3 regions of the Streptomyces pseudoechinosporeus genome follow, and region 3 is predicted to be linked to each of the others. Evidence: riboswitches for the same ligand, from Rfam matches in the RefSeq annotation. Region 3 holds a riboswitch; each other region holds the start of a gene.
What was found. Region 3 has a riboswitch for cyclic di-AMP ahead of ACYVO6_RS14110 (C40 family peptidase). Riboswitches for the same ligand answer to the same signal wherever they lie in the genome.
Positions count from the first base shown of each region.

Region 1 (9,322 bases), on a different contig from region 3:
CACTGGAACGGCGGGTGGACACCCTGCTCAAGCTCGACACCGCCTCCGGCGAGAGCCATCTCCTGGTCGTGGAGGCCCAGGGCAAGAAAGATCCGAAGAAACCCGCCAGCTGGGCTTATTACATCGCCCACCTGTACGCGAAGTACCGCATCCCACCCGTCCTGCTCGTCACGTGCCAGGACAAGACCACCGCCGCGTGGGCCGCCGAACCCATCACCATCGGGCCCAGACAGTGGCGCACCCTCACCCTGCGTCCCCTCGTCCTGGGCCCGCACAACGTCCCCGCCATCACCGACCCGTCCGCCGCGGCCCGCGACATCCCCCTCGCGACACTCTCCGCCATCACTCATGGCAAGGACGCCAACGCCGCTGCCATACTGAAAGCCCTGGCCGCCGCGCTGAAAACCGTCGACGAAGAATCCGCGAGGATCTTCGCAGAATTCACCGAACTCGGCCTTGGGACCGCCCCGGCCGCAAAGATCTGGAGGCAATTGATGTCGGTCGATCTCTCCTTCTTCCGCTCGGAGACCTCCCAGCGCCTGCGCGCGGAAGGCCGTGTCGAGGGCCATGTCGAGGGTCATGTCGAGGACATCCTGCTGGTCCTGAGCGAGCGCGGCGTCGAGGTCCCAGACGACGTACGCGCGCGCATCACGGACTGCACCGACCTGGAAACCCTCCGAACCTGGCTCAAGCGCTCCGTCACGGCCGCCACTGCCGAAGATCTGTTCGCGGACACGAAGGCCTGACGAGCGGCGGCGAATGTCCCGGCCCGGCAACAGGGCCGGGCATCCTCCCGGCCCCGTCAGCCGGCTCAGCGACATGGCGAACTCCTGCCGCCCATGGGGCCGCAGGAGTTCGCTCATGAGAGCCCGTGAGGGCGGCGGTGAGGGCGGCCCGCCCATGGGCGCGCTCGGTCGATCCGGCGCCGAGGCCGCCCACAAGGCCGGACCAGATCAGTAAGGCCCGTTGACGTTGTCGATCGAGCCGTACTTGTCGGCGGCGTAGTTGCAGGCTGCCGCTATGTTCGCGACGGGGTCGAAGGGGTCCATCGACGTACCGGGCACGTGGTAGGCCTGGAAGGTCGGATCGATGGTCTGCAGGAGGCCCTTGGACGGCGTCCCGGCCACGGCGTTGGAGTCCCAGTTGTTGATGGCTTGCGGGTTCCCCGACGATTCGCGCATGACGTTGCGGTGGATGCCGTCGTACGAGCCCGGAATCCCGTTCTGGGCCATGATGTCCAGCGCTTCCTTGATCCAGCCGTCGAGGTCGTTCGTGTACGTCTTCTCGGCGGCGGGCTCGGCGGCGGGCGTGGCAGCGGGCTCGGCGGCGGGCGTGGCAGCGGGCGCCGCCTTCACCTCGTTTGCTGGCGTTTGGACGGTTTTAGTGCCGACCGTCAGCGTGAGGCCCGGACGAAGCCGCGCCGGGTCAGTGCCGATGACGGCACTGTTGGCCTTGTACAGCTTCTTCCAACCGCCGCTCACGGAGTGCTTTTTCGCGATCTTGGACAGGGTTTCTCCCGAAGCCACCTTGTGCGTGACGAGCTGGACCTGCGGGACTGTGGCCTGCGCCTCCTGGGCGACCTGTGTGACCTGCGCCGGCTGGGCGGCGCCGGCGCCGGTCGCCCCCATGATCGGGAGAACGAGCGCGGCTCCACCCGTCCCCACGGCGACGAAACCGCGGACAAAGGGGCGGGCTTTCGAACGACGGTGCTTACCTCGTGCGGACATGGCGAATTCCTCTCCGGCGCCTACGAGGTGAGCTGTCGGGTTCGGGCGGGAGATGCCCGGCCGCACGACGAATGCGACTTCACCCCAAGCCGTTCCGAAATCCGGACCGGCGACTTACCTGGTTCCCCCGCTCCTGCCGAAGCGCATGGATGGATGGGTTCCGGACGGCGGCAGGATTCGGCGTTCCGCCCGGATCGCCGAGAACGTATGCGAGAGCACACGCCCGAAACAAGCTCTGAAATCCCAGTGAGCCCCTTTTGAACTCGTCGAAACGAGGGGCAAATCGCCCGATTATTCCGGAACGCGATCCTCAACTTCCGTTCTGCAAAGCATGAGTTGCCGGGACGCCACCTCAACGCCCAATTCGCCCGAACGTGACCCAATTCACCCGATCAAGCACCACCAAGCCTGAACAAAGCGGCAATGAGGGCAACTCGGGCATTGTGCTTTTTGGGAGCCGTCCCGCGTTGGGCATGAAGTGGAGGCCGGAGCACCGGTGTTCGGGAAGCCGCCGAAGCGCGGCGAGGGGGCGCAGCCTCGGCCTCGTCGACGTAGTCGGCGGATGGAGCCGCGTACGCGCACGTGGCGTACGGCGGCTGCCCACAGGCAGGCAGTTCTACGAACGTTACAGATCGCCGGAATGTGTCACATACATCGGCAACGTCCCCTCCCCAGACGTGGCCGATACCGGGTGAGGTTTACTCGGCTGGACCGCGCCCGGTGACCCGGCGCCCCGGTGACCGCGACGGAGAGCGAAAGCGACTGATGCCGGACTGGACGTATCACCCGCTGCGCGGCGCGGCCGCCGCCGTCCTCGGCCGTCGCCGTTCGCAGCGAACCGCACTGCGGCTGCTGGCCTCGATCGGCTCCCGTCCCGTCGGCGCGCGGCTGATCGCCCGGGGATTCGGCCACCGCCATCCGCCTGAGCGCCTCGCCGGTGAGATCGCCGGCGTACCTGTGACCGTCCGCCTCGGCATATCCGTCCCACCCTCGCTCGCCCGCGAAACGGTACGCGCCATGCCCCCGCTCGGGGCCGGCGTCGTCGAGGTGGCGCCCGTCTCGGCGGCCGACGTGGAGACCGTACGCGAGGCCGCTGCCGGCCGCTCGATCCCGCTGGTCGTCCGCGCCCGCGACTCGGAGGCCGAGGCCGCCCTCAAGCCGTACGTCGACGGGTTCACCAGCGGCGACGACCCGCACGTGGTCCATGTGTCCGACCCGTCGGTCACCACTGCGGCCGCCGCACTCGAGGAGCCGGACGCCGTCGTGCTCGCCCGGCCCGAGGTGCTGGTGGAGGCCGGACCCGGCTGGTTCGCACGGGCCACCGAGGCAGCCACGCCCACCGCGCCCGCGCCGCGGCTACGGGACGTCGGCCGCGATCCGCGCCGCTGGCCCGCCTGGTGGTGGGCGCTGCTCGTCGGGCTCGGTATGACGGGCGCCGGACTCGGCGCCGCGGCGATCACACTCGGGCCGGTGCTGCTCTGGTACGACCGCGACTACCTCGGCATGACGGTGCATCAACTGCACGCCGCCAACCACCACCTCGTCCACTTCCTCCAGCACGACCGGATCACCATGGCCGGCACGATGGCATCGATCGGCGCCCTCTACACCGGCCTCGCCGTGGGCGGGATCAGACGCGGCTGGCCCTGGGCCCGCGAGGTGTACCTGCTCTCGGGAGCGATCGGCTTCCCCACCTTGTTCTACTTCCTGGCCACCGGCTTCGTGGAACCCCTGCACACGGCCACCGCCCTCGTACTGTTCCCGATGTTCGTGGCCGCGGTCCGCCGAACCCCGCACACACCGCGCTGGCACCTGGTCCCCGAGGGCCCGGAACCAGAACGCCGACGGGCGCTGACCGGCCAACTGCTGCTGATCGTCACGGGAGCAGGCCTGTTCGCCGGCGGAGCGGTGATCTCGGTGGTCGGCCTGACCGGCGTCTTCGTACCGACCGACCTGACCTTCCTGGACACCAGCACGGAGGCGCTGGAATCCCTGAACCCCCGGCTTGTACCGTTCGTCGCCCACGACCGCGCGGGGCTGGGCGGCGCCCTGATGTCCGCCGCGGTGGCCATCATCCTGCTCAGCGCGTGGGGCTGGCGGCGGGGGGAGGCCTGGGTGTTCTGGACCCTGGCCTCAGCGGCGGCGGCTGGATTCCTGCCAGCTCTGGTGGTGCACGGCGCGATCCACTACACGGACTTCGTCCACCTGGCTCCGGTCTACTTCGGCATCGGCATCACGGGCACCGGCTTGTTGCTCGCGCGTCCGTACCTCTGTGCCAAGGCGTCGGCGGGCTGACGGAGCCGACGGAGCCGAAGAACTGACAGGCCGTCGGGACGAGCGGTCCACCGCTCGTCGTGCGTCGTCCGCTCGTCCTGCATCGCCGCGCCGCCCGCCGCACACTCCGGGACAACTCATGCCGGCTCCCGAGGGCGCGAACTTGCTGGATCCGTTGCCGAGGTTGAGCAACCCGGTGTTTCCCTTGGTGTTGGGGACATAGACGTTGGGGAACAGCTCCTCGGTCGTCCCATTCGCCCGTTCGATGTCAGTGGTTAGGGCTGTGACCGCATACGTTCACCGGGTTGGGGATCCGTGACGCCAGGAGCTGAGCTCCTGTCGGGGACGGCTTGTACTCTGCACTCATTCGACGATCGGACGATCACGAACACGGGCATGCGGGCACGGGGCGGGCGTCCAGGGGCGGGAGCGCGGGGATTTCGATGAGTGACGCACATCCGATACGAAGCCGCAGACCGGGCCTCTCGGCCGGTGCGCTGATCATCGCCGGGGTCGTCCTCGCCGCGATCGGGGCCGTCGGCGCCTGGCTCCAGCACGACGCTCCCGGCCGGAGTGCGGAGCCGCGTACGGAGTTCACCGCGAACAACCCGCCCGCCGGTCTGCCCGCCGCGCTCACCACCGGCCAGCGCCTCCACTGGTCCCGCTGCACCTCGCCGCCCACCGCGCGCACGGCCTACGACTGCGCCACCATGAAGACCCCCCTCGACTACCGGAAACCAGATGGCAGGACGATCGAAGTCGCCCTGATCCGCCGCAAGGCCACCGGCCCGAACGCCCGGCGCATCGGCTCACTCGTCCTCAACTTCGGCGGCCCCGGCGAGTCCGGCGTGAGCGGATTGCCCGAACGCCTCAACCAGTACAAGCCGCTCCTCGACCGCTACGACCTGGTCTCCTTCGACCCGCGCGGCGTTGGCGCGACCATCCCCGTGCGCTGCGGGAAGACCGCGGACGACACCGGCTACGACGGGGCCGACGCCTGCGCTGAGCACTCCGGAGCGCTCCTCCCGTACATCGGCACCTCGCACACCGCGCGCGACCTCGACCTGATGCGCTACCTCCTCGGCGACGAGCGGCTGCACTACTTCGGCGTCTCGTACGGAACGACGCTCGGCGCGGTCTACGCCCACCTGTACCCGTCGCACGTCGGACGGCTCGTCCTCGAAGCGCCCGTCGATCCGACCGAGGACCTCAACGAGGCGCAGGTGTCGCAGGTCAAGGCGGTCCAGGCGGCATTCGACCGGTTCGCTGCGCACTGCGCGGCCCGTATCCGCCACTGCCCGACCGGCGATGGGCCCGAGGAGGCCGCGCGACGCATGGCGCGCCTGGCCGACCGCCTGGAGAAAAAGCCCGCCCCGGCCGGCGGCGGAAGGAACCTCGACGCCGACGACCTCGCGGACACCGTCGGTGACCATCTCGACCTCGGCACAGACGGCTGGTCGCCGCTCGCCAAGGCTCTCACCGCGCTGATCGACCACAACGACGGCGGTCCGCTGAGCAAGGGCGCGGACGACATCGGCTCCGCCGACCGCGCGCCGACCCCGCGCGATAACAGCCGCGTCGCCCTAACCGCGATCACCTGCGCGGACTCCAGCCTGCGCCCTGGCTTCGAACGCCTCGACCGGGACGAGGCCCGCATCAAAGCCGCCTCACCTGTCTTCGGCGCGGCCTGGTCCACCGGCGTCTACCTCTGTTACGACTGGCCGTTCGACGGCGAGCGCGCCACGCCCCAGGTGAACGCCGACGGCGCGGCCCCCGTCCTGGTGGTCGGCGGCACCGGCGACCCGACCACCCCATATCCCGGCGCCCGCCACATGGCCCGCGCCCTGGGCGACGGTGTCGGCGTGCTCCTGACGGCCGAGGAGGAGGGCCACGGCACATACCCGCAGAACCGCTGCGTCACGGAGGCGGTCGACAAATACCTCCGCACGGGCCGCACCCCGGCCGTGGGGACGGTGTGCCGGGGCAGCATGTCCTGAGGCCCGTACGGATCCGCCGGGCGGCCGTCAGCACAGCGGTTCGCTCGCAGGGGCCCTGGGCGTGCACCACCACACCGCCCGGTCCGAGACCGCCTTTGGGTGGGTGCCGGTGCGGTGGTCGGGGCAGAGCGGCCGGATGATGCGCAGGCGGGCTGCGAGGTCGCTCCGGACGGCCTCGGCCACAGCGACGTGAATCCCCGGCGCACGACCTGCTGCAGCTTCTGCCCCTCCTGGTCGGTCAGTCGGCGACCCCGGCCGCGGGTGCAGCCGGGTCGCCGTCCGCGCCAGCGGGGCCAGCTGAGGGAAGAGCGCGGTCACGTCGAGTGGCCGCGGCGGGGTGGTGAAACTCCTGCCGGCTTCTGGCGTGCCGGTCACTGGACCAGCTCGATGTGCGGGTGGGACGGGTCGGCCGGGCAGGCGTGGAGCTGGAGGTTGTGGCCGCCGACGATGTCGATCAAGGTGAAGTTGCCGTCCTGGGCACCCAGAGGAGGCGGGGCCGGGTTCGTCGGTTCCTCCTCGGCGATCCAGGTCCCGCTGCCGCCGTCCCATTCCCAGGAGGCGATGGTGAGGAGCGGGACCTGCTCGGTGCCGCACTCGGGGCAGGGGCGGGGCACGGGGTCGGTGAGGCTCCAGCGGGTCCAGCCGCCGGTCTTCCAGCCGGGGGCGGTGGAGAGGTTGTTCAGGTAGAGCTCGCCCGGGTCGTCCGCGTACGTGCTGTACCGCGCGGGGTCGATCGTCTCCCAGCGGCTCATGTCGTCCAGCTGGTCCCGAAGCTCCTTGTCCAGCTCTAGGGGGTTGGGGTACTCGGTGACCTGCTCCGGTGAGAACAGGCACGGCTCCGGGAGGTAGCAGTCCCGCTGGACGATGGGCGGCTCGGGCGGTGCATCGAGGACGTCGGTGACGGTGGCAAAGGAACGCCAGAAGAGGGCGGTCCTGGGGGAGGCGTGTTCCGCGTGGTCGAAGGGGCACCACAGGACCTGGAGGAGGTCCGCGTCGGGCGGCCGCGGGAAAGAGACGTCGCGGGCGTAGAGCTGGGCGACGGGCAGGAGGGGGATCGGACCATCGAACCACGGGCGGCCCGCCTTGATCCGCTCCAAGGTCTCCAGTTCCTCGGGGGTCCACTCGGGTGCCTCGGGGTCGAGGTGCAGCCGCTCGGCCGATGCGGTCCAGACGCGGCGGAGGAGCCGGATGTCGTCCGGGGAGTGGACCACCGGGGCCGCGCGGCTGTCGTGCGGCTCGTCGCAGTACGGCCACGGCTCGTCGGCGGGCCACAGCAGCGGCCCGCCGACGGAGCTGTCGTGCACAGTCGGCGACCCCGGCCGCGGGTGCAGCCGGGTCGCCGTGCGCGCCAGTGGGGCCAGTTGAGGGAAGAGCGCGGTGACGTCGAGTGGCCGCGGAGGGGTGGTGCGTCTCATGCTTGCTCCCGATGGCGCGTTCTGGCCGGACTCAGTTTCCGACGTTGAACTACCCAGTGTTGCCTTGGGTGTTGGTGATGTAGCCGTCGTCGAACACCGGCTGTGACCGTCCGTTCGACCGAACGAGAGCACCGGCCATCTTGACTCTCACCGGGATCGTGCTGGTGGCGTCTCGGTAGACGGGCGTTACCTGATAGAAGATCGAGTCATTCGGGCCGAAATCGTCAGCGTTCAACGTGTTCATCACCTCGGACTCGTGGGTCCGCATGCTCGGCGTCCTGGCAACCGGTGATCTCGTTGTCCGTTGCGTCGCTGCTCTCGACGTACGGGATTCCCAGGCAAGCCTGTACCAAAGCCGCTCGGGTGCCGGCCGGGCTACTTGTCAACGGCCTCTTGGGACGGGCTCGCTGGCGGCCTTGAGAAATCCCCGCACGTGGGCGGGAAGGGAGGGGCACCGCGGAACTGCGGTGCCCCTCAGGGGGAGTCAGGAAGCTCACGTTTCGGGCGGTCGGGGGGTAGGGCGCACAGATCCCAGGTATCGACCGAGCGAGGTTGAGCCCTGCTTCGGAGGGGTCGGAGGAAGACTTGGCACCGGATCGGGCGTTCGGTCCTCGTCGGCAAGGTATGCAGTGAGCAGAGGGCCCGTGATGGTGGTCCTGTCCAGATACACGCCGGTGTGCTGTGTGATGACCTCCAGGGCAAGCAAGAGGCCTGGACGCCCTGGATGCGCCTGATGACGACTGCGCACGAGATCCCAGAAGGGGCCAGTGCCTTGCGGTATCCAGTCGGTGGCACCAGGTTCGAAACGCTCGCGGCACTGCCCGTCGTGCCAGTGCGACAGAAGGTTCATCCCGTCTCCTCCCTGCAGCAGGGACACTGTCTCGGTGCCTTGCGAGAGCGCACGGAGAGGACCGGGCCGAGAGCCGGCTCCTCCCACGTCCTCGAAACAGAAGGACCATCCGCTGTGCATGCCGACGCGCAGTACTGTTCCCCCGCGCAGGGCCTGCTCATAGAGGTCGCTCCGCTCCGTGCGGGCGAGAACCTGCGCCCTGTCGGGGTCTGCTCCGTAGCGGCGCAGCACGTCGGCCGGGTTGAGGCCCCTGGTGAAAGTCAAGCACCACAAGGAATAGCGTGGGTCGACAGCCCATCCCCACTCATCATCGTCGGTCATGAGGGCTCCTTTCTCCGATCAGGGGGCATCTCTGAGCCGTCAGGCGTGTCAGGGATGCCCCTGATGCTCCAGGGTTCAGTCGGTGACGTAGGCGTTGGGGAACAGCTCCTCGGTCGTCCCATTCGCCCGTTCGATGTCAGTGGTTAGCGTCGCAGGACGTCCGGACGTGTGCCTACAAGATTTCGATGGCGCCCGGCGGGACCGGGCCCTCGCCCGCGTAGGAATCACCGCGCGGTGCGGACGGGGCGTCGTCCTCGGCAAGGGGCAGGGTGGGCCAAGGGGCGGCCAGGGTGGAATCGTCCAAGGTGAGGCCGAGGTGGTCGAGGACGAGGGCGACCACGGGGGCCATTCCGGAGTCCCCATGCTCAGTTAGGGCTTCCTGGACTCTGTCCCACCAGGGGCTGGGATGTCCGGGCCGGGGGTGTACCAGTCCGGGTTCGAAGTTCACCAAGCACTCGCCGTCGCGCCAGTGCTGGAAGACGGCAAGACCTCGGTGGACAGGACGCTGTAGGTCTCGGTGCCGCGGGACAGTACGGCGAGAGGTTCGGGCCAGGAGCCGATGACGCCGTCCTCCTCGACGCAGAACGTCCACTCGCCGAGCCTTCCGGAGCGTAGGAGTGACACCGTTCCGGCGGCGAATTGCCCCGTGGGCAGGTCGGATGCGGCGTCCGCATCGAGCAACCGGGAGCGGGCTGGGTCGGCGCCGTAGCGGGTGAACACCTCGGCAGGTTCCAGGCC
Region 1 is NZ_BAAGPS010000016.1:218,546-227,867, forward strand. It holds gene ACYVO6_RS21980 (hypothetical protein) at 1-746, shown strand, start outside; gene ACYVO6_RS21985 (transglycosylase SLT domain-containing protein) at 954-1,727, opposite strand; cyclic di-AMP (ydaO/yuaA leader) riboswitch at 1,730-1,881, opposite strand; gene ACYVO6_RS21990 (hypothetical protein) at 2,493-4,022, shown strand; gene ACYVO6_RS21995 (alpha/beta hydrolase) at 4,445-5,998, shown strand; gene ACYVO6_RS22000 (hypothetical protein) at 6,370-7,413, opposite strand; gene ACYVO6_RS22005 (hypothetical protein) at 7,463-7,681, opposite strand; gene ACYVO6_RS22010 (DUF6461 domain-containing protein) at 7,907-8,584, opposite strand; gene ACYVO6_RS22015 (hypothetical protein) at 8,757-8,933, opposite strand; gene ACYVO6_RS22020 (DUF6461 domain-containing protein) at 9,029-9,322, opposite strand, start outside.
Region 1: it holds a riboswitch for cyclic di-AMP, as region 3 does, so the genes downstream of both, ACYVO6_RS21985 (transglycosylase SLT domain-containing protein) here and ACYVO6_RS14110 (C40 family peptidase) in region 3, are expected to answer to the same signal.

Region 2 (9,322 bases), on a different contig from region 3:
ACGAACTCGTCGAGGCGATCGAGGAGGGCGACCGTCACGAGCTGCGGGAGGAGCTGGGCGATGTCCTGCTCCAGGTCGTCTTCCACGCCCGGATAGCGGAAGAGGAGGAGGAAGAGCCCTTCTCCATAGATGACGTGGCAGGCACCATCGTCACCAAGCTCATCCACCGCCACCCCCACGTCTTCGGCGACGAAACCGCCACGACCCCCGAAGAGGTCAAGGAACACTGGCTGCGCACCAAGGCGGTGGAAAAGCAGCGGACATCCGTCACGGAAGGGGTGCCACTGGGCCAGCCCGGCCTGGCCCTGGCAGCGAAGCTGGCATCCCGTGTGCGTACGGCGGGACTTGAGGTACCACTGCCCTCGGGCGAGGGCATCGGCTACGACCTGCTCGCGATGGCCGTACGAGCCGAGGCAGAGGGCGTGGACCCGGAGGCGGCCCTACGGGCTGCTGCGCGAGCGTATCGGGATGCGATACGGGCGACGGAGGGCTGACGCGGAACCTCCCAAGGGCGGTCACGGTCAAGGGCGTACGGCCGTGAACTCCACAGGGAGGTTCCGCAGCCCGCGCATGATCAGGCCGCCTCGCCAGCGCAGGTCTGCGGGATCGGCGGCGAGCCGAAGGTCGGGCAGGCGGTGCAGCAAGGTGGCCAGGGCGGTGCGGCCTTCCAGGCGGGCGAGGGGGGCACCGAGGCAGTAGTGGATGCCGTGTCCGTAGCCGAGGTGCTGGTTGTCCCGGCGGGAGAGGTCGAGTGTGTCCGGCTCGTCGAAACGGGCGGGATCGCGGTCGGCAGCGGCGAGGACCACGAGTACGGGGTCACCGGAGGCGATTCGTTGTCCGCCGATGTCGAGGGGCTCGGTCGCGTAGCGCCAGGTAGCCAGTTCGACGGGCCCGTCGTAACGGAGAAGCTCTTCGATGCCGGTGTCGAGCAGTTCTTGTTCGCCACGCTCGATCGACTTCTGTAGTTGCGCGCGCTGCTTTGGGTTGCGCAGCAGTGCGTACGTGCCATTGCCGATGAGGTTGATGGTCGTCTCAAAACCGGCAAAAAGCAGCACGAAACACATGGCCGCGGCTTCGTTCTCGGTGAGGTGCTCGCCGTGGTCGGAAGCGCGGATGAGTCCGGAGATGAGGTCTTCGCCGGAGGTGGGGGTGTCCGGAAGCGCCTCCCGTTTGCGGTGGATCAGCTCGGCGAGATAGCCGCGCATCTTCTTCACCGATCGCGCGACACCGCCTCTCGGCCCTCCGCCGTGCCGGATCATCATCCCCGCCCAGTCCCGGAAGTCGTCCTGGTCCTCGCGGGGTACGCCGAGCAGGTCGCAGATGGCGTAGATGGGGAGAGGGAACGCGAACTCGTGGATGAGGTCGGCGGAGCCCTTGTGTGCGAACTGGTCGATGAGCTGGTCGGTCAACTCCTGGACGCGAGGCGCGAATTCGGCCACGCGACGGGGTGTGAACGCCTTGGAGACGAGCCGACGGAGCCGCGTGTGGTCCGGCGGGTCGATGTTGAGCAGATGGGTCATGAGATTGGCGCTGCGCTCGCCGGGGATGCCCGTCCTGCTCTTGCCCTGGGCGTCTTCGGAATGGTGGACGGGATTCTTGGAGAGCCGCGGGTCGGCCAGGGCCTGCTTGGCGTCCGCGTACCGAGTCACGAGCCACGCCTCGACGCCGCTGGGGAGTGTGGTGCGGTGCACGGGCGCGTGCTCGCGGAGCCATGCGTAGGCGGGGTAGGGGTCGCTGGCGAACTCCCAGGTGAAGAGTTCGGGTCCGATATGTGGGGCGTTCACGAGGTGACGGTACCGGGAGTCGCGTTGCGGGTCCGAGGTCCGCTTCACTCCGCTGAAAACTGACGATCCCCCAGCTCAAACCTGACACACCCTCAAGTCTGTGATCTTCACGTGATCTACGCTGTATCGACTTGTGACAAGTGTTCGAGTCCGGCTAGGTTCACCGCGAAAGCGGGCCTCACCAGTCCCTTTGGTCACACACAGGTCACCCACCGTCGCGTGAAAGGCAACCGCATGCTCTCCGGGAACGGTCGACACCGTCGCCCCCGTCAGGCGCCGGCTCTCTTCGTCGCGGCAGGAGTGACCGGATCGGCCATCGCGATCCCCCTGCTCGGAGCGAGCGGTGCGAGTGCCGCCAGTGGTACGACCTGGGACGCGGTCGCGGAGTGCGAGAGCGGCGGTTCATGGAGCGCCAACTCCGGCAACGGGGAGTACGGCGGGCTCTCGATGACCCAGGAGGAGTGGGAGCAGTACGGCGGTCTCGACTACGCGATGAGCGCCGACCTGGCCAGCCGTTCGCAGCAGATAGCCGTCGCCGAGAAGATCCTCGCGGACCAGGGTACGAGCCCCTGGGCGACCTGCGGACTCGTCGCGGGCCTGACGCAGAACTCCGACTCGGCCGACGTCGACACCGGCCTGGCGCAGGACTCGCCCACGCCCACCCCCACCCCGTCCACCGAAGCGGACCCGGGCGTGGGCTTGGGCTCGGGCGCTGACTCGGGTTCAGGTTCCGGGCAGACGTCAAGTGACGGCTCCATAAAGGGTGATTCATCCGGTACGTCCGAGTCGTCCACCGACTCGTCACAGGACTCCGGCAGCGACACCACCGCCGAATCGCCGAGCCCCGACAGCTCGCCCGCAGATGCGACAAACGAGGGCGACTCGGACAACTCCGGCCAGAACGCCGACGCTTCGGGCGATGAGAGCATAAACACAGGCGACGCAGACGCAGGCACCGGCCGCCATCGCGGCGGCAGTGCCGAAGAGGATGCTGCGGCCTCTCGTACGGACGACTCCGCCGGCCGGCATGCCTCGCGGGCGGACAGCGCCTCGCGCGACGAGGTGGACGCGGTGGACGGCTCGTACACCGTCCGTTCCGGAGACAGTCTCTGGTCGATCGCCGACTCCCTTGACCTCCAAGGCGGATGGTCCGAGTTGTACGCCGGGAACAAGCGGACCGTCGGCGCCGACCCGGACCTCATCCTCCCCGGTCAGCGCCTTGAACTCGGTACAGACTGAGCGGTCGACAAGGTGCCGAACCGGCCCAAAAGTGGCGGCAGTTCGGGCCGAATGTCCGGTTTGGTGAAAGTGAGACATGGATCTCAAAGGCCCTGATCGTCTTTGAAATTCGGCGGATCGCATGTTTACGGTCGTGACCGCTCGCCACAGCGGGCCCCGACGGATGTCACGCCGAATCCTGCCAACGTCCGTACGGGAACAGTCGTCGCGTAAAGCGCCGTAGGCAGGAGCGGGGGACCCAAGGTAAGTGCCGGGCCCGGTCGTTGAGACCAGGTGCGGCTTGGGGTGAAGTCGTGCGGAGCGATCCGTACGGCCGGGCAACTCACCAGGCCCGAACCCGACAGCTCACCTCGTAGGCGTCGGTGAGGGGATCACTTCATGCTGCTTTCCGGCAAGGGCAAGCACCGTCGCCCGTCCAAGGCCACCCGCATAGCCACGCTCGCCGGTGTCACCGGTGCCGCCATCGCCGCCCCGCTGATGGTGTCGGGCACGGCCTCCGCCGCCACCGCCTCCGAGTGGGACGCCGTCGCCCAGTGCGAGTCGGGCGGCAACTGGTCCATCAACACCGGCAACGGCTACTACGGCGGCCTGCAGTTCTCCGCCTCCACCTGGGCCGGTTACGGCGGCACCAAGTACGCCGCCACCGCCGACCAGGCCTCCAAGGCCCAGCAGATCGAGATCGCCGAGAAGGTCCTCGCGGGCCAGGGCAAGGGTGCCTGGCCGGTCTGCGGCAAGGGTCTGTCGGGCGCCGCGTACACCGGCGGCGGCTCCTCGGACTCCGGTGCCGCGCAGGAGAACACCCAGCAGTCCCAGCAGCAGAGCGCGCCGGCCCAGGAGGAGCGCGCCTCCCGCTCCGCGGAGCGCCCGGCTGCCAAGAAGACCGTCACCACCCCGACCGGCAAGAAGGTCAAGAAGGGCGACGGCGAGTACAAGGTCGTCAAGGGCGACACCCTCAGCGAGATCGCCACGGAGAACGACGTCAAGGGCGGCTGGCAGAAGCTGTTCAAGCTGAACGACGACATCGTCGACAACGCGGACGTCATCTACCCGGGCCAGCAGCTGCACCTCAGCTGAACCTGAGCCCTCGGCTCAGCTGAAGCCCAGCCCCCAGAGCGGCGTCAGCTGAGCCCCAGCTCCGCCGAAGCCGAGGCCCCCAGCTCGGCTGAAGCTGAGCCCCCCCCAGGCAGTCCCGCCTCGGTGCGTCTTCCCCCGTACGCACCGAGGCGGGACTTTTTTGCCCCCTGCCTTGTCCCCGGCTTCGCCCTCTTCAGATTTGTTCCGTTCGGAAACAATTTACTCTCGGTTCTGTCCATGGGAGGGGCGGACGGCTGGCCGATCGCCCGGAGCCGGTTAGGCTCGTCATCGCGGAGCCGCCGCGGCTTCGCGCTGTGCGGGCCCAGCGGCCCGCGTAACCGCGTCACATCCCAGAAGGAGATGCTCGTGCCGTCCATCGACGTCGTCGTAGCCCGGGAAATCCTGGACTCCCGAGGCAATCCCACGGTCGAGGTCGAGGTCGGCCTCGACGACGGCAGCACGGGTCGTGCCGCCGTTCCGTCCGGCGCCTCCACGGGCGCCTTCGAGGCTGTCGAACTCCGCGACGGAGACGCCAACCGCTACCTCGGCAAGGGTGTCGAGAAGGCGGTCCTCGCCGTCATCGAGCAGCTCGGCCCGGAGCTCGTCGGTTACGACGCCACCGAGCAGCGGCTGATCGACCAGGCCATGATCGACCTGGACGCCACCGACAACAAGGGCTCGCTCGGCGCCAACGCCATCCTCGGTGTCTCGCTCGCCGTCGCGCACGCCGCCTCCGAGGCCAGCGACCTCCCGCTGTTCCGTTACCTGGGCGGGCCGAACGCGCACCTGCTGCCGGTCCCGATGATGAACATCCTGAACGGCGGCTCGCACGCCGACTCGAACGTGGACATCCAGGAGTTCATGATCGCCCCGATCGGCGCGGAGTCCTTCTCCGAGGCGCTGCGCTGGGGCGCCGAGGTCTACCACACCCTCAAGAAGGTGCTGAAGACCAAGGGCCTGTCCACCGGCCTCGGCGACGAGGGCGGCTTCGCCCCGAACCTGGAGTCCAACCGCGCCGCCCTCGACCTCATCATCGAGGCCATCAAGGAGGCCGGTTACCAGCCTGGCGAGCAGGTCGCCCTCGCGCTCGACGTCGCCGCCTCCGAGTTCTACAAGGACGGCTCGTACCTCTTCGAGGGCAAGGCACGCTCGGCCGCCGAGATGACGGAGTACTACGAGGAGCTCGTCGCCTCGTACCCGCTCGTCTCCATCGAGGACCCGCTGTTCGAGGACGACTGGGCCGGCTGGAAGGTCATCACCGACAAGATCGGCGACAAGGTCCAGATCGTCGGCGACGACCTCTTCGTCACCAACCCGGAGCGCCTGGCCCGCGGTATCGAGGAGGGCTCCGCCAACGCCCTGCTGGTCAAGGTCAACCAGATCGGCTCGCTGACCGAGACCCTGGACGCCGTCGAGATGGCCCAGCGCAACGGCTTCAAGTGCATGATGTCCCACCGCTCCGGCGAGACCGAGGACGTCACCATCGCCGACCTCGCCGTCGCTGTGAACTGCGGCCAGATCAAGACCGGCGCCCCGGCCCGCTCGGACCGCGTCGCCAAGTACAACCAGCTGCTGCGCATCGAGGAGATCCTCGACGACGCTGCGGTGTACGCGGGCCGTTCGGCGTTCCCCCGCTTCAAGGGCTGACCTACACCTGTAGGCACCTCCTTGCCTACGTCCCCGTACGCGGTCCCGTACCGTGTGCGGGGACGTACGCGTGTGTGCAGGGGAGGCATGACATGGCCGCGAAGGACCGGGACCGGTTCTCCACCGCGACCAGGCTGCGGCTGCTCGGCGAGCAGACGGCGGCGCGCGTCTACCGCTCCCAGACCAGGCGCCAGGCCCGCCGTTCCCGGCTGACCGGGCGGGCCGCGCTGCTCGCCCTCGTCCTGTGCACCCTCGTCGTCGCCCTCGCCTATCCGACCCGGCAGTACGTCTCCCAGCGTGCCGAGATCGCCGAACTCGAGCGGCAGCGGGAACAGGCCCGTGAGCGGGTCGAGCAACTGCGCGACCTCAAGGCACGCTGGCAGGACGACGCGTACGCCGAGCAGCGGATCCGCGAGCGCCTGCACTACGTGAAGCCGGGCGAGACCGGCTACATCATGATCGATCCGAACGCGGCGAAGAAGTCGCGTACGACGCAGGGTGCCGCCGCCCGCCCCTGGTACGCCAATGTCTGGGACGCGGTCGACAAGGCCGACCGCGCCGACCAGTGAATGCGATGAGAAAGACGCTTATGGAAACCCCCCCGCCTCCCACCCCGCGAACCGAGCCCACCGACGCGGACGTCGAGGCCTTCAAGCAGCAGCTCGGGCGCCCGCCGCGAGGTCTGCGCGCGATCGCGCACCGCTGCCCCTGCGGTCAGCCCGACGTGGTCGAGACGGCGCCGCGACTGCCGGACGGCACACCGTTCCCGACGACGTACTACCTGACGTGCCCCCGGGCCGCCTCCGCGATCGGCACCCTCGAGGCGGACGGCGTCATGAAGGAGATGACGGAGCGGCTGGCCTCCGACCCCGACCTGGCCGCCGCGTACCGCGCCGCCCACGAGGACTACATCGCCCGCCGCGACGCCATCGAGGTCCTGGAGGGCTTCCCCAGCGCGGGCGGCATGCCGGACCGGGTGAAGTGCCTGCACGTGCTCGTGGCCCACTCCCTGGCCGCGGGCCCCGGAGTGAACCCGCTGGGCGACGAGGCGATCGCGATGCTGCCCGAGTGGTGGCGGAAGGGGCCGTGCGTGGTGCCGTCCCAGGAGGACATCGTGAAGCTCGGCGCCAACGGAGGCGGCTTCTTCGGTACGTCCGGTGCGGCCGAGGAGGACGTCAAGTGACCCGCGTCGCCGCCATCGACTGCGGTACGAACTCCATCCGCCTCCTTGTCGCCGACGCGGACCCTGCGACCGGCGAACTCATCGACCTGGACCGGCGGATGACCATCGTCCGGCTCGGCCAGGGCGTCGACCGGACGGGGCGCCTGGCGCCCGAGGCGCTGGAGCGGACGTTCGCCGCCTGCAAGGAGTACGCGGCGATCATCAAGGAACACGGAGCGGAGCGCCTCCGTTTCGTGGCGACCTCCGCATCCCGGGACGCCGAGAACAGGGACGAGTTCGTACGGGGCGTCCTGGACATCCTGGGTGTCGAGCCCGAGGTGATCACCGGTGACGAGGAGGCCGAGTTCTCCTTCACGGGCGCGACCAAGGAACTGAGCGGCCGGGCAGACCTCGCCAAGCCCTACCTGGTCGTGGACATCGGAGGCGGCTCCACCGAGTTCGTCGTCGGCGACGACCACGTACGCGGCGCACGCTCGGTCGACATCGGCTGCGTACGCATGACGGAACGTCACCTGATGCACGACGGTGTTGTCACCGATCCGCCGACGCCGGCTCAGATCGACGCGATCCGCGCCGACATCGAGACGGCCCTCGACCTCGTCGAGCAGACCGTCCCGCTGCGCGAGGCACACACGCTGGTCGGCCTCGCGGGTTCCGTCACCACGGTGTCGGCGATCGCGCAGAACCTCCCGGCGTACGACCCGGCCGCCATCCACCACTCCCGGGTCCCGTACGCCCGCGTCCGCGAGATCACCCAGTCCCTCCTGGCCTCCACCCACGCGGAACGCGCCGCGATCCCCTCGATGCACCCGGGCCGCGTGGACGTCATCGGTGCCGGCGCTCTCGTACTCCTCTCGATCATGGAACGGATCGGAGCGGAGGAGGTCGTCGTGAGCGAGCACGACATCCTGGACGGGATCGCCTGGAAGGCGGCAGAGGAGCTTCAGTAGGCCGCTGAGCTACCCGTGGGTGGCCTCTCCTGAGCGGTTCCGGTAACGCATGAGCGCGTCCGAGAGGCCCTGGAAATCCTCTCGGAAACGTCCCGCCGAGAAAGTTCGTGAAGTTCTTCACAAGGAAATCTGCCCTGCTGGGGGAGGTTTTTGACGTCTGAGGCGGGCCAGGGGCCGTGCGGGGTTCCGGAGTGCGTGCGCGAGGTCGTTGCCGGGGTGCCCGGAGGCGGGGAAATGAGCGACTGGTTCAGCCGGGTCGCAGGCCCAAAGAGCAGCTCACGCGGTGTTGACAACACCTCAAAGCCCCCCATGGTTCCCCCGCGGAGGCAGGGGGCGGAGAATGCGGGCCGGGCAGTGTAGCAGAGGGTGCGATGGAGCTTGTGAAGGGGCGCACGAGCTACCCCTCTGGAACGGGTGGATACTCGATGGCATGAGCACCACGGAGCGTCCCAGGATCCTCGTAGTAGGCGGTGGGTACGTAGGCCTGTACGCAGCTCGGCGCATTCTGAAGAAGATGCGCTACGGCGAGGCGACCGTCACGGTCGTCGACCCCCGGTCGTACATGACCTACCAGCCCTTCCTCCCCGAAGCCGCCGCCGGCAGCATTTCGCCTCGGCACGTCGTCGTCCCGCTGCGACGCGTGCTGCCCAAGGCGGAAGTTCTGACCGGCCGGGTCACCACCATCGACCAGGACCGCAAGGTCGCCACGATCGCCCCCCTCGTGGGAGAGGCGTACGAGCTGCCTTTCGACTATCTCGTCATCGCGATGGGCGCGGTCTCCCGCACCTTCCCGATCCCCGGCCTCGCCGAGCAGGGCATCGGCATGAAGGGCATCGAGGAGGCCATCGGCCTGCGCAACCACGTGCTTGAGCAGCTCGACAAGGCGGACTCCACGAACGACGAAGAGGTCCGCCGCAAGGCGCTGACCTTCGTCTTCGTCGGCGGTGGCTTCGCCGGTGCGGAGACCATCGGCGAGGTCGAGGACATGGCCCGCGACGCGGCCAAGTACTACACCAACGTGTCCCGTGAGGACATGCGGTTCATCCTCGTCGACGCCGCGGACAAGATCCTCCCCGAGGTCGGCCCGAAGCTCGGCACGTACGGCAAGGAGCACCTGGAGGCCCGTGGGGTCGAGGTGTACCTGTCCACCTCCATGGACTCCTGCGTCGACGGCCACGTGGTGCTGAAGAACGGCCTCGAGGTCGACTCCAACACGATCGTCTGGACGGCCGGCGTCAAGCCGAACCCGGTCCTCTCCCGCTTTGGTCTGCCGCTCGGCCCGCGCGGTCACGTCGACACCCAGGCGACCCTCCAGGTCCAGGGCACCGACTACATCTGGGCCGCCGGCGACAACGCCCAGGTGCCGGACGTCGCCGCCCGCAAGGCGGGTGTCGAGAACGCCTGGTGCCCGCCGAACGCCCAGCACGCGCTGCGTCAGGCGCGGG
Region 2 is NZ_BAAGPS010000002.1:115,779-125,100, reverse strand. It holds gene ACYVO6_RS03005 (nucleoside triphosphate pyrophosphohydrolase) at 1-494, shown strand, start outside; gene ACYVO6_RS03000 (cytochrome P450 family protein) at 522-1,784, opposite strand; gene ACYVO6_RS02995 (transglycosylase family protein) at 2,019-3,023, shown strand; cyclic di-AMP (ydaO/yuaA leader) riboswitch at 3,229-3,397, shown strand; gene ACYVO6_RS02990 (transglycosylase family protein) at 3,402-4,097, shown strand; gene eno (phosphopyruvate hydratase) at 4,458-5,744, shown strand; gene ACYVO6_RS02980 (FtsB family cell division protein) at 5,837-6,313, shown strand; gene ACYVO6_RS02975 (DUF501 domain-containing protein) at 6,334-6,927, shown strand; gene ACYVO6_RS02970 (Ppx/GppA phosphatase family protein) at 6,924-7,877, shown strand; gene ACYVO6_RS02965 (NAD(P)/FAD-dependent oxidoreductase) at 8,308-9,322, shown strand, end outside.
Region 2: it holds a riboswitch for cyclic di-AMP, as region 3 does, so the genes downstream of both, ACYVO6_RS02990 (transglycosylase family protein) here and ACYVO6_RS14110 (C40 family peptidase) in region 3, are expected to answer to the same signal.

Region 3 (9,322 bases):
CGACACCGATGGCACCGAGGACGCGTACGTCCCGAACGCCCGGGAGCTCCGAAGCCGGTGCCAGCCCCTCCCGCAGCCCCGTCTCGATGCGCTTGATCTCCGTCTGCCAGTCCTGGCCGAGGAGTAGATCGATGGAGGCGCAGGCCACCGCGGCGGCGAGCGGATTGCCCATGAAGGTCGGGCCGTGGGCGAGCACCGGGACCTCGCCCCGCGAGATGCCCTCGGCGACCCGCGACGTACACAGCGTCGCCGCCATCGTCATATAGCCGCCGGTCAGCGCCTTGCCCACGCACATCACATCCGGCGTCACCCCCGCATGGTCCGCCGCGAACAGCGCACCCGTACGCCCGAACCCGGTCGCGATCTCGTCGAACACGAGCAGCACGCCATACGCGTCGCACGCCTCGCGCAGCACCCGCAGAAAGCCGGGAGAGTGGAACCGCATCCCGCCCGCGCCCTGCACCACCGGCTCCACGATCACCGCGGCCAGTTCATCGGCGTGGCGCTCGATCAGCGAGCGCAGATGGTCTGCGTACGACTCCTCGTACGCGACCGGAGGCGGATCCGCGAACACCTGCCGGGGCAGCACCCCCTGCCACAGCTCGTGCATCCCGCCCTCGGGATCGCACACCGACATCGGCTGCCAGGTGTCGCCGTGATAGCCGCCGCGCCAGGTGAGCAGGCGCTGCTTGGCCGGGTGGCCGAGCGAACGCCAGTACTGGAGACACATCTTGACCGCGACCTCGACCGAGACCGACCCGGAGTCGGCGAGGAAGACATGCTCAAGTCCCTCGGGTGACATATCGACAAGACGCTTCGCCAACCGTACGGCGGGCTCGTGCGTGAGCCCGCCGAACATGACGTGGCTCATCCGCCCGAGCTGCTCGCGCACCGCGTCGTTGAGCACGGGGTGGTTGTAGCCGTGGATGGCGGACCACCAGGACGACATGCCGTCCACCAGCTCGTCCGGCTCACCGGCGATCGTCAGTCGTACTCCGCTCGCCGACTCCACGACGAGCGGTTCCTGCCGGCCGGGCATCGGCCCGTACGGATGCCATACGTGGCGTCGGTCGAGGTCGAGCAGTTCGCTCACGGGCAGGTCAGGCATTGGGCGCGAGATCCGTTCCGGCACCCCGGCGGCGTACGGAGACCAGGTCCGTACGCGCTTCGGGGATCGCATCCGAAGCGGCGGAACCGCATCCGCCCTGTGAGCCGCACCCGCCGGAGATCCGGTGCTCCGGCAGCGTCACCTCGTCCGTGCCCTCCACTTCGAACCCGGCGTCCGCGATCATGTCCAGGTCCGCCCTGCCCGCCTGGCCCTCGCTGGTGAGGTAGTCGCCGAGGAAGATCGAGTTGGCGAGGTGCAGCGCGAGCGGCTGCATCGTACGGAGATGGACCTCGCGGCCGCCCGCGATGCGCACCTCCACGTCCGGGCAGACGAAGCGGACCATCGCGAGGATGCGCAGACAGCGCTGCGGGGTGAGATGCCACTCCTTGGCGAGCGGGGTGCCCTCGAAGGGGATCAGGAAGTTCACCGGCACGGAGTCCGCGTCCAGCTCACGTAGCGCGTAGACGACGTCGACCAGGTCCTCGTCGCTCTCGCCCATGCCCGCGATCAGACCGGAGCAGGCGGACAGGCCCGCCGCGTGCGCCTTCTGGACCGTGTCCACGCGGTCGGCGTACGTGTGGGTGGTCGTGATGTCCCCGTACGTCGACTCGGACGTGTTGAGGTTGTGGTTGTAGGCGTCCGCGCCCGCCGCGCGCAGCCGCTCGGCCTGGCCGTCGGAGAGCAGGCCGAGGCAGGCGCACACCTCGACTCCCTCGTTCTGGTCCTTGATCGCCTTGATGGTGTCCGAGACCCGGTCGACGTCACGGTCCGTCGGCCCGCGTCCGCTCGCCACCAGACAGACCCGCTTGGCGCCGCCCGCGAGCCCGGCCGCCGCGGCCTCGGAGGCCTGGTCGGGCTTGAGCCAGGTGTACTTGAGGATCTCCGCCTTGGAGCCGAGGCGTTGGGAGCAGTACGAGCAGTCCTCGGGGCACAGGCCCGACTTCAGGTTGACCAGATAGTTGAGTTTCACCCGTCGGCCGAACCACTGCCGCCGTACCTTGCCGGCCGCGGCCACCACCTCGAGGAGTTCGTCATCGGAGGTGGCCAGCACGGCCAGTGCCTCGTCGCGGGTCGGCAGCTCGCGCCGAAGCCCCTTGTCCACCAGCGTGTTCAGCAGGTCCATGGAGTCAGATCCTGGCCTATCCCAGTGGGCCGGGCCAAGGAGAGTTCGTACAACACAGTCAGTTCGAGGTGTGGTTTTTTCCACATCATGGGTGGCGGGTCGGGCGGCTAGGGTCTGTGGACTGCCTACAAAGCAACGCTGGCAAAGCACTGCCTGTACAAGGCACCCTCACGCAAGACCTTCAAGGCCCGGAGGACACATGGCCGGATCGCCGTTCGCATGGATCGACGAACAGGCGCGTACGCGGCGCCGGGCCGGACTCGTCCGCACCCTGCGCCCACGCCCCGCGGACTCCCCGCTGCTCGATCTCGCGAGCAACGACTATCTGGGCCTGGCCCGGCACCCCGAGATCACCGAGGCCGCCGCGTACGCCGCGAAGGTGTGGGGCGGCGGCGCCACCGGGTCCCGGCTCGTCACCGGCTCCACGGAGCTGCACGCCGAACTCGAGCGTGAGCTGGCCGAGTTCTGCGGCTTCGAGTCCGCGCTCGTCTTCTCCTCGGGTTACGCCGCCAACCTCGCGGCCGTGACCGCGCTGGCGCCGCACGGCTCCCTCGTCGTGTCGGACGCGGGCAACCACGCCTCGCTGATCGACGGTTGCCGTCTCGCGCGCGGCACCACGCAGGTCGTCGCGCACGCCGACCCCGACGCCGTACGCAAGGTGCTCGGCACGCACTCCGGACCCGCCGTCGTCGTGTCCGACACCGTCTTCTCGGTGGACGGCGACGCGGCCCCGCTCGCCGAACTAGCCGGTGTCTGCCGGGAGTTCGGTGCCGGTCTGGTCGTCGATGACGCGCACGGGCTCGGCGTGCTCGGCGACGGCGGCCGGGGCGCACCGCACGCGGCCGGACTCGCGGGCGCGGCCGACGTCGTCACCACCGTCACGCTGTCGAAGTCGTTCGGCAGCCAGGGCGGCGCCGTCCTCGGCCCGGCCCGCGTGATCGACCATCTGGTCAACGCGGCCCGCACCTTCATCTTCGACACCGGTCTGGCCCCGGCCGCCGCGGGCGCCGCCCTCGCGGCCCTGCGCCTGCTGCGCCGGGAACCGGAACGGGCCGCACGCGCGCGTGCCGTGGCCACGACCCTGTACTCCGGCCTGACCGCCGAGGGCCTCGAAGCGGTACGACCGGACGCCGCCGTCGTCTCCGTGCGCGCACCCTCGCCGGAGCAGGCCGTGCGCTGGGCGGCGGACTGCCGCGAGGCGGGACTGGCCGTCGGCTGCTTCCGTCCCCCGTCGGTGCCGGACGGCATCTCACGGCTGCGGCTCACCGCCCGCGCGGACCTCACCGACGGGCAACTCGACCGTGCCGTACGGGTGATCAGCGCAGCGCGTCGATAAAGCCCTCCCAGGCCGAGGGGGCGAAGAACAGGGCGGGACCCGAGGTGTTCTTCGAGTCGCGCACCGCGAGCAGTCCGGCCCAGGGGCCGGAGCCCGGACGGGCCGTCTCGACACAGTTGTTCATTCCCGTGCTGCGACTGCTGCGCTGCCACCGCACACCGTGCAGACGGGTGCTGGAAGGTACGTACCGAGGCAGGGGGGTGGGCATGATGCCTCCTTACTCGCCGTCAGCCAACCCGGCGATGAAATCCAACGATTCCTTGGGCGAAAGGGCGTGGACCTGAAGGGAGTTGAAGGCCTCGGTGTAGGCCTGAAGGTCCTCTTCCCCTTCGAGGTAGAGGCTATTCGTCAAGTGGTCGAGAACAACCACATCCAGATCAGAAGTGGTCGAAAATGAAAATATAACGAAGGGTCCGGTCACCCCGACATGGGCCCCAACTCCGAACGGCAGCACCTGAATCCGCACATGAGGCAGTCGGGCGGCGTCCCGCAGACACCTCAACTGCCGTGCCATCACCCCCGGTCCGCCGACCGACCGCCGCAGCACTCCCTCGTCCAGGACCGCGCTCAGCCGGAGCGGCGTGTCCGAGCGCAGCACGTGCTGGCGTGCGAGGCGCACCTCCACGAGCGCGTCGACCTTGTCGTCCGGCAGCCCGTCCAGGGCGGCCCGCGTCACTTCGCGGGCGTACTCCGGTGTCTGCAGCAGCCCGGGGACCACGGAGTTCTCCAGGGTGCGCATCGCGCTCGCCTGCGACTCCAGGCTGATGAAGTCGCGGTACGTGGGCGGCAGCAGACCCCGGTAGGCATTCCACCAGCGGTGCCGACCGTCGCCGTCGGAGCCCGCGAGCACGACGAGCAACTCCAGCAGCTCCGGGTCCCGGACGTCGTACGCGTCGAGGAGTCGCCGTACGTCCGCAGGTTTGACCCCGCTGCGGCCGGTCTCGATCCGGCTCACCTTCGACTGGTGCCAGCCGACGCGCCGGGCGGCCTCGCCGCTCGTGAGGCCCGCGCGGGTGCGCAGGGTACGTAGCTCGGCGCCGAGCTTGCGGCGGTGTACCGCGGGTCCATGTTGCATGGTCGTCTCCTTCCGACCGTCGCGCCGACGCTATAGCGTCGGGCGTCACGGCGACGGCAGAAGACGACCCGGTCATCCGTCCGAATGACCACCCTGAGCCTCGCCCGAATACGGTCGGTCGTCGGAGAGTTCACCGCTTCGAGGGACAGATATATGCATATCTCGGCGGATCGGCACCGAGACCGGCGCGGTAGTGGCAGTCTGGCGCGCAGCACCAGTCCGGGACCGTACTCGAACCTCCGCTCCGTGTCGGACTCCGGTCCCGTGGGAAAGGGACGACCGCGCCATGGCAGACCACCTGGAAGCATCCGTCACTCTGCCGAGCGATCCCGCCTCGGTCTCCACCGCTCGTACCTACGTCGTCAACGTCCTTGCCGAATGGGGCCTTCCGCCGGACACGGAAGTCGCCGACACCGTCCGGCTCATCGTCTCCGAACTCGCCACCAACGCCGTGCAGCACACCCTCGGGCAGTCGCCCACCTTCACGGTGGATCTCGCTCTCGACCGTGACGAACAGCTGCGCATCGGCGTGACCGACAGCCACCCGCGCTTCCCGAAACGGCTTCCCGCGGCCGTCCAACAGGACAACGGCCGGGGCATGGTGATCATTCGCTTCCTCACCGCCGAGTGCGGCGGGAAGCTGACGGTCCGGCCCACCCGTGAGGGCGGCAAGACGGTCTCGATCATGCTGCCTTGGACGACTCCGGTTCAGCCGGTTCTGCCGACTGAGGGCCGCTGACCGTCAGCCCTGTTGGGCCGCGCGGCCGAAGGCGCCGCGGAGCAGCGCGCGGAAGGCGTCGGCCGCGGGTGCCTGCTCGTCGGTGCGGTAGGCGACCGAGATCGTCCTGCGCAGGTCTCCTGGTTCCAGGAGGCGCATGCTCACCGGGGTGGCGGCGGTTCTGGCGACCATCTCCGGGACCACCGCGATGCCGAGGCCCGCGCTGACCAGGGCGCACACCAGGGCGTAGCCGGGAGTCGCGACGAGCACCGAGGGCGTGGCGCCCGCGCGGGCGAGCGCGGCCTCCACGCCCTGCCGGGGCGGGTGGTCCGGGGCCATGCTGATCAGTTGCTGGCCGGCAAGACCGGTCAGCGGCAGCCGGGACGAGCCACTGGTCAGGGCGTGCCCGGGAGCGGTCACGAGTACCAACTCCTCGACCAGGACCGGCTCCGCGGACACGGCGGAGGGCAGCGGGACGGGCTCCGCGGGCTCGTAGCCGTGCGTCAGCGCCAGGTCCACCTCGCCCGCGGCCACCGCGGCGACGCCGGCCGGTGGCTCGTAGTCCGCCACGGACAGCTCCACATCGGGATGGGCCCTGCGGAACGCGCTCAGCACCGGCGGCAGCAGATGGATCCCGGCGGTTTGGAAGGTGCCGAGCCGCAGGGTGCCGCCGGACAGCCCGGCCAGACGCGCCAGTTCGTGCCGCGCCCGGTCCATCTCGTCGAGCACCCGGCGTGCCCGGGCCACGAGGAGTTCGCCCGCGCCGGTCAAACGGGCGCCGCGGTGGTGGCGTACGAGCAACGCCGTCCCTGCCTCCCGCTCCAGCTTGGCCAGTTGCTGGGAGAGCGCGGGCGTGGTGTAGCCGAGGCGCTCGGCGGCCCGGGTGATCGAACCGGCCTCGGCGACAGCCACCAGCGCCGCGAGCCGCGTCGGGTCGTACATGCGACGCTCCCAGCTGAAGAGGTGGCTAAAGAACTGCTTAAGGCCGACCCAGGATATTGCACATACCTGCTGAAGGCTCTGAGCGGGCACGCTGGTGCTCATGGACGGACAGCTCATCGCCTTCACCGGGGTCGCCGCGGGCCTGGTCGCCATGCCCGGCGCCGACTTCACCGTCGTGGTCCGCAACGCCCTGGTCTCCCGCCGGGCCGGTATCGCGTGCGCGCTCGGGATCGCGGCGGCGCTGCTCGTCCACACGGCGCTCGCCGTCGTCGGGGTGGCCGCGGTGCTGACCGCCGTGCCCCCGCTGTTCCGGGCGCTCCAACTGCTGGGCGGTGCCTATGTCCTCTGTCTCGGCGTACGGACGCTGCAGTCGGTGCGCGCGAGGCGTACGCCGGGGGCCGAGGATCCGCCGGTCGTGTCCGGCGCCGGAGCCCTGCGGCAGGGCTTCGTCACCAACGCCCTCAACCCGAAGGCGACGATCACCTTCCTCAGTCTGCTGCCGCAGTTCGTACCGGCCGGAAGTCCCGCGATGCCGCGGACGCTGGTCCTCGCACTGATCGTGGTCGCGCTCGCCCTGATCTGGTTCCCGGCGGTCGCGCTGCTCGTGGACCGGCTCGGCCGGTGGCTGCGCAGGCCGCGTACCGCCCGGGCCATCGAGGCCGTCACCGGAACCGCCCTCACGGCGCTGGGGCTGGGGCTCGTTCTCGAACCGCTGCTGGCCTGAGCCGGAGCCCGGGCTCAGGAATCGTCCGGGCGTCGGTCGGCGGCGCGTTTCATCAGGAGCGGTACGAGGCCCCACAGGCCGAGGCAGATCGCCAGGGTGCCCGCGCCGGACAGGATCCCTTCCAGCCGGCCCGCCGTCACATCCACGACCAGCAGGACCGATCCGGTGAGCGCGAACGCCAGCACGCCCATCCCGATCTGGGCGAGATGCGAGGAGACCGCCACGATCTGCGGCTTGGCGCCCTGCTGGAACAGCCGGCGGTGCAGGGCGGCCGGTGCCGTGAGGAGTACGGAGGACAGCACGGCGAGCAGCAGCGTCGTGATGTACGTGGCGCGCTGCACCGAGTCGAGGTCCGGGAAGCGCGGGGTGAACGCGAGGCTGAGCAGGAACGCGAAGAGGATCTGCACGCCCGTCTGGGTGACCCTCAGTTCCTGGAGCAGTTCGATGAAGTTGCGGTCGGCGCGCTCGAGCGGCGTCTCGTGCCGCTCGAGCGGGCTTTCGGCGCCCGGACGCTCGGCGCCCGGACGCTCGGCGCCCGGACGTCGCTCGTCGGGCTGTCGGTCGCCGGGCTGCCGGTCGATGGGTGGTTGGTCGGCCATGGCTCCATGAGTAACCCGTCAGCCGCCGTGTCACGCCCCGTGGGGTGGCGGCGATGATCGCCGCCACCCCAGGCGTATCACCTGACCCGGCCGTACCAGACGCTCTTCGTCCAGATCTTCTGCAGCTTCACCACGTCCCCGGTCTTCGGGGAGTGCCAGATCCGTCCCTTCCCGGCGTAGACGCCGACGTGGTACACGTTCCGGCCCGAGTGGAAGAACACAAGGTCTCCCTGCTTGCGGCTCGAAGCCGAGATATGGCGCGTCTTGTTGTATTGCTGCGCGGCCGTGCGGGGCAGCTTCTTCCCCGCCTTCTTGTACGCGTAGAGAGTGAGCCCGGAGCAGTCGAAGCGCTTGGGCCCCTCGGCTCCCCACTTGTACGGGGACCCCTTCTTGGAGGCCGCCACCTGAAGCGCCTTCTTCGCTGGGGTGACTGCTTCGGCGTCAGATGCGAAGCCGGGGGCCACAACACTGCCGCCGACAACGGCGACGGTGAGAGCCGATGCGGTACCGGCCCTGGTCAACAGCGACGGGACACGATTGAGCGCAGACATGCGCAACCCTTCGTCAGCCGCCTGTGAAGGATGACCTGTCGGATTCGGGCTGGCGAAGTTGCCCGGCCGCGGTGTGCGGCTTCACCCCAAGGACCACTCGGAAGTTCTCCGGCGGCCCGTCGTGCTTGGGTCCTCCACTCCTGCCGATCCACTTCTGTCGACCCGTCATCCGAGCGGCGGCAGGACTCGGCGTCCGCCCGGACCGCCCCGCCACTGCGGCGGGGGCTTGTCGTCAGAAGGGATCTTTACGCACGAACGTCGGAAAGTCCGAGCGGAATCGGTGGTTTGTGGGCTTACTCACCACTCAGCCGTTCGGTGGACAGACCTGCTTCAGAACGAGCGTTGAGGAGGTCGAGGAGCCTCGTACCAGCGACGGAATGTCCGATTCCGGCGTTGGAGTACGCGCGTTGCGCAAGTCATGCGGGTCTTTGAACGTAGCTCTTCCTGCGCCGTTCAGGGGTACGCCATTTGGTCCGTTTCACCCTTGTCCAGACGCCTCGTCAGTTGCCCGCGAGGCGCCCGGGCCGGTTGGTGCGTCAGCTGTCGGAGGATCCCGGCGGCAGGGTGACGCGGGCCGCCCGGCGTTCACCGTCGAGCACCCGCAGGGCCCGCGTCAGGGTCGGTGCGTGCAGCTCGTGCTCGCCCCGCTGGTGCATCAGGGTCAGCGCGTCGCGCAGCGCGGCGGCCTTGGCGACCAGTGCCTGTGCCGCGCGCAGTCCGCCATAGGTGTCGCCACGGTTCGCCGGATTGATCCGGCCGAGGAGATCGAGCACCTCCAGATAACGGTCGACCAGTTCACCCTCCGCCCGGGTCAGCGCCGGCAGCGGGGGCAACTCGGGTGGGAGCATCTGCCGTTCACCTCGCGCCGGGTATGGCGAGCGAGGCCTTGCGGCTCGGGATGATGCGGTCGATCAGCCCGTACTCCAGCGCCTGCGGTGCTTCCAGGATCTTGTCCCGCTCGATGTCCTCGCTGATCCGCTCCTGGCTCTGCCCCGTGTGCCGGGCGAGCATCTCCTCAAGGAGCCTGCGCGTACGCATCAACTCCTCGGCCTGGATGGCCAGGTCGGACGTCTGGCCCTGCACCGGCTCGGGCAGCGCCGGCTGGTGGATCAGCACGCGCGCGCCAGGCAGCGCGGACCGCTTGCC
Region 3 is NZ_BAAGPS010000009.1:563,631-572,952, forward strand. It holds gene ACYVO6_RS14065 (adenosylmethionine--8-amino-7-oxononanoate transaminase) at 1-1,108, opposite strand, end outside; gene bioB (biotin synthase BioB) at 1,101-2,231, opposite strand; gene ACYVO6_RS14075 (8-amino-7-oxononanoate synthase) at 2,431-3,567, shown strand; gene ACYVO6_RS14080 (DUF397 domain-containing protein) at 3,548-3,775, opposite strand; gene ACYVO6_RS14085 (helix-turn-helix domain-containing protein) at 3,785-4,642, opposite strand; gene ACYVO6_RS14090 (ATP-binding protein) at 4,929-5,381, shown strand; gene ACYVO6_RS14095 (LysR family transcriptional regulator) at 5,385-6,302, opposite strand; gene ACYVO6_RS14100 (LysE family translocator) at 6,403-7,026, shown strand; gene ACYVO6_RS14105 (DUF6328 family protein) at 7,041-7,625, opposite strand; gene ACYVO6_RS14110 (C40 family peptidase) at 7,703-8,176, opposite strand; cyclic di-AMP (ydaO/yuaA leader) riboswitch at 8,180-8,346, opposite strand; gene ACYVO6_RS14115 (hypothetical protein) at 8,713-9,024, opposite strand; gene ACYVO6_RS14120 (ATP-dependent Clp protease proteolytic subunit) at 9,032-9,322, opposite strand, start outside.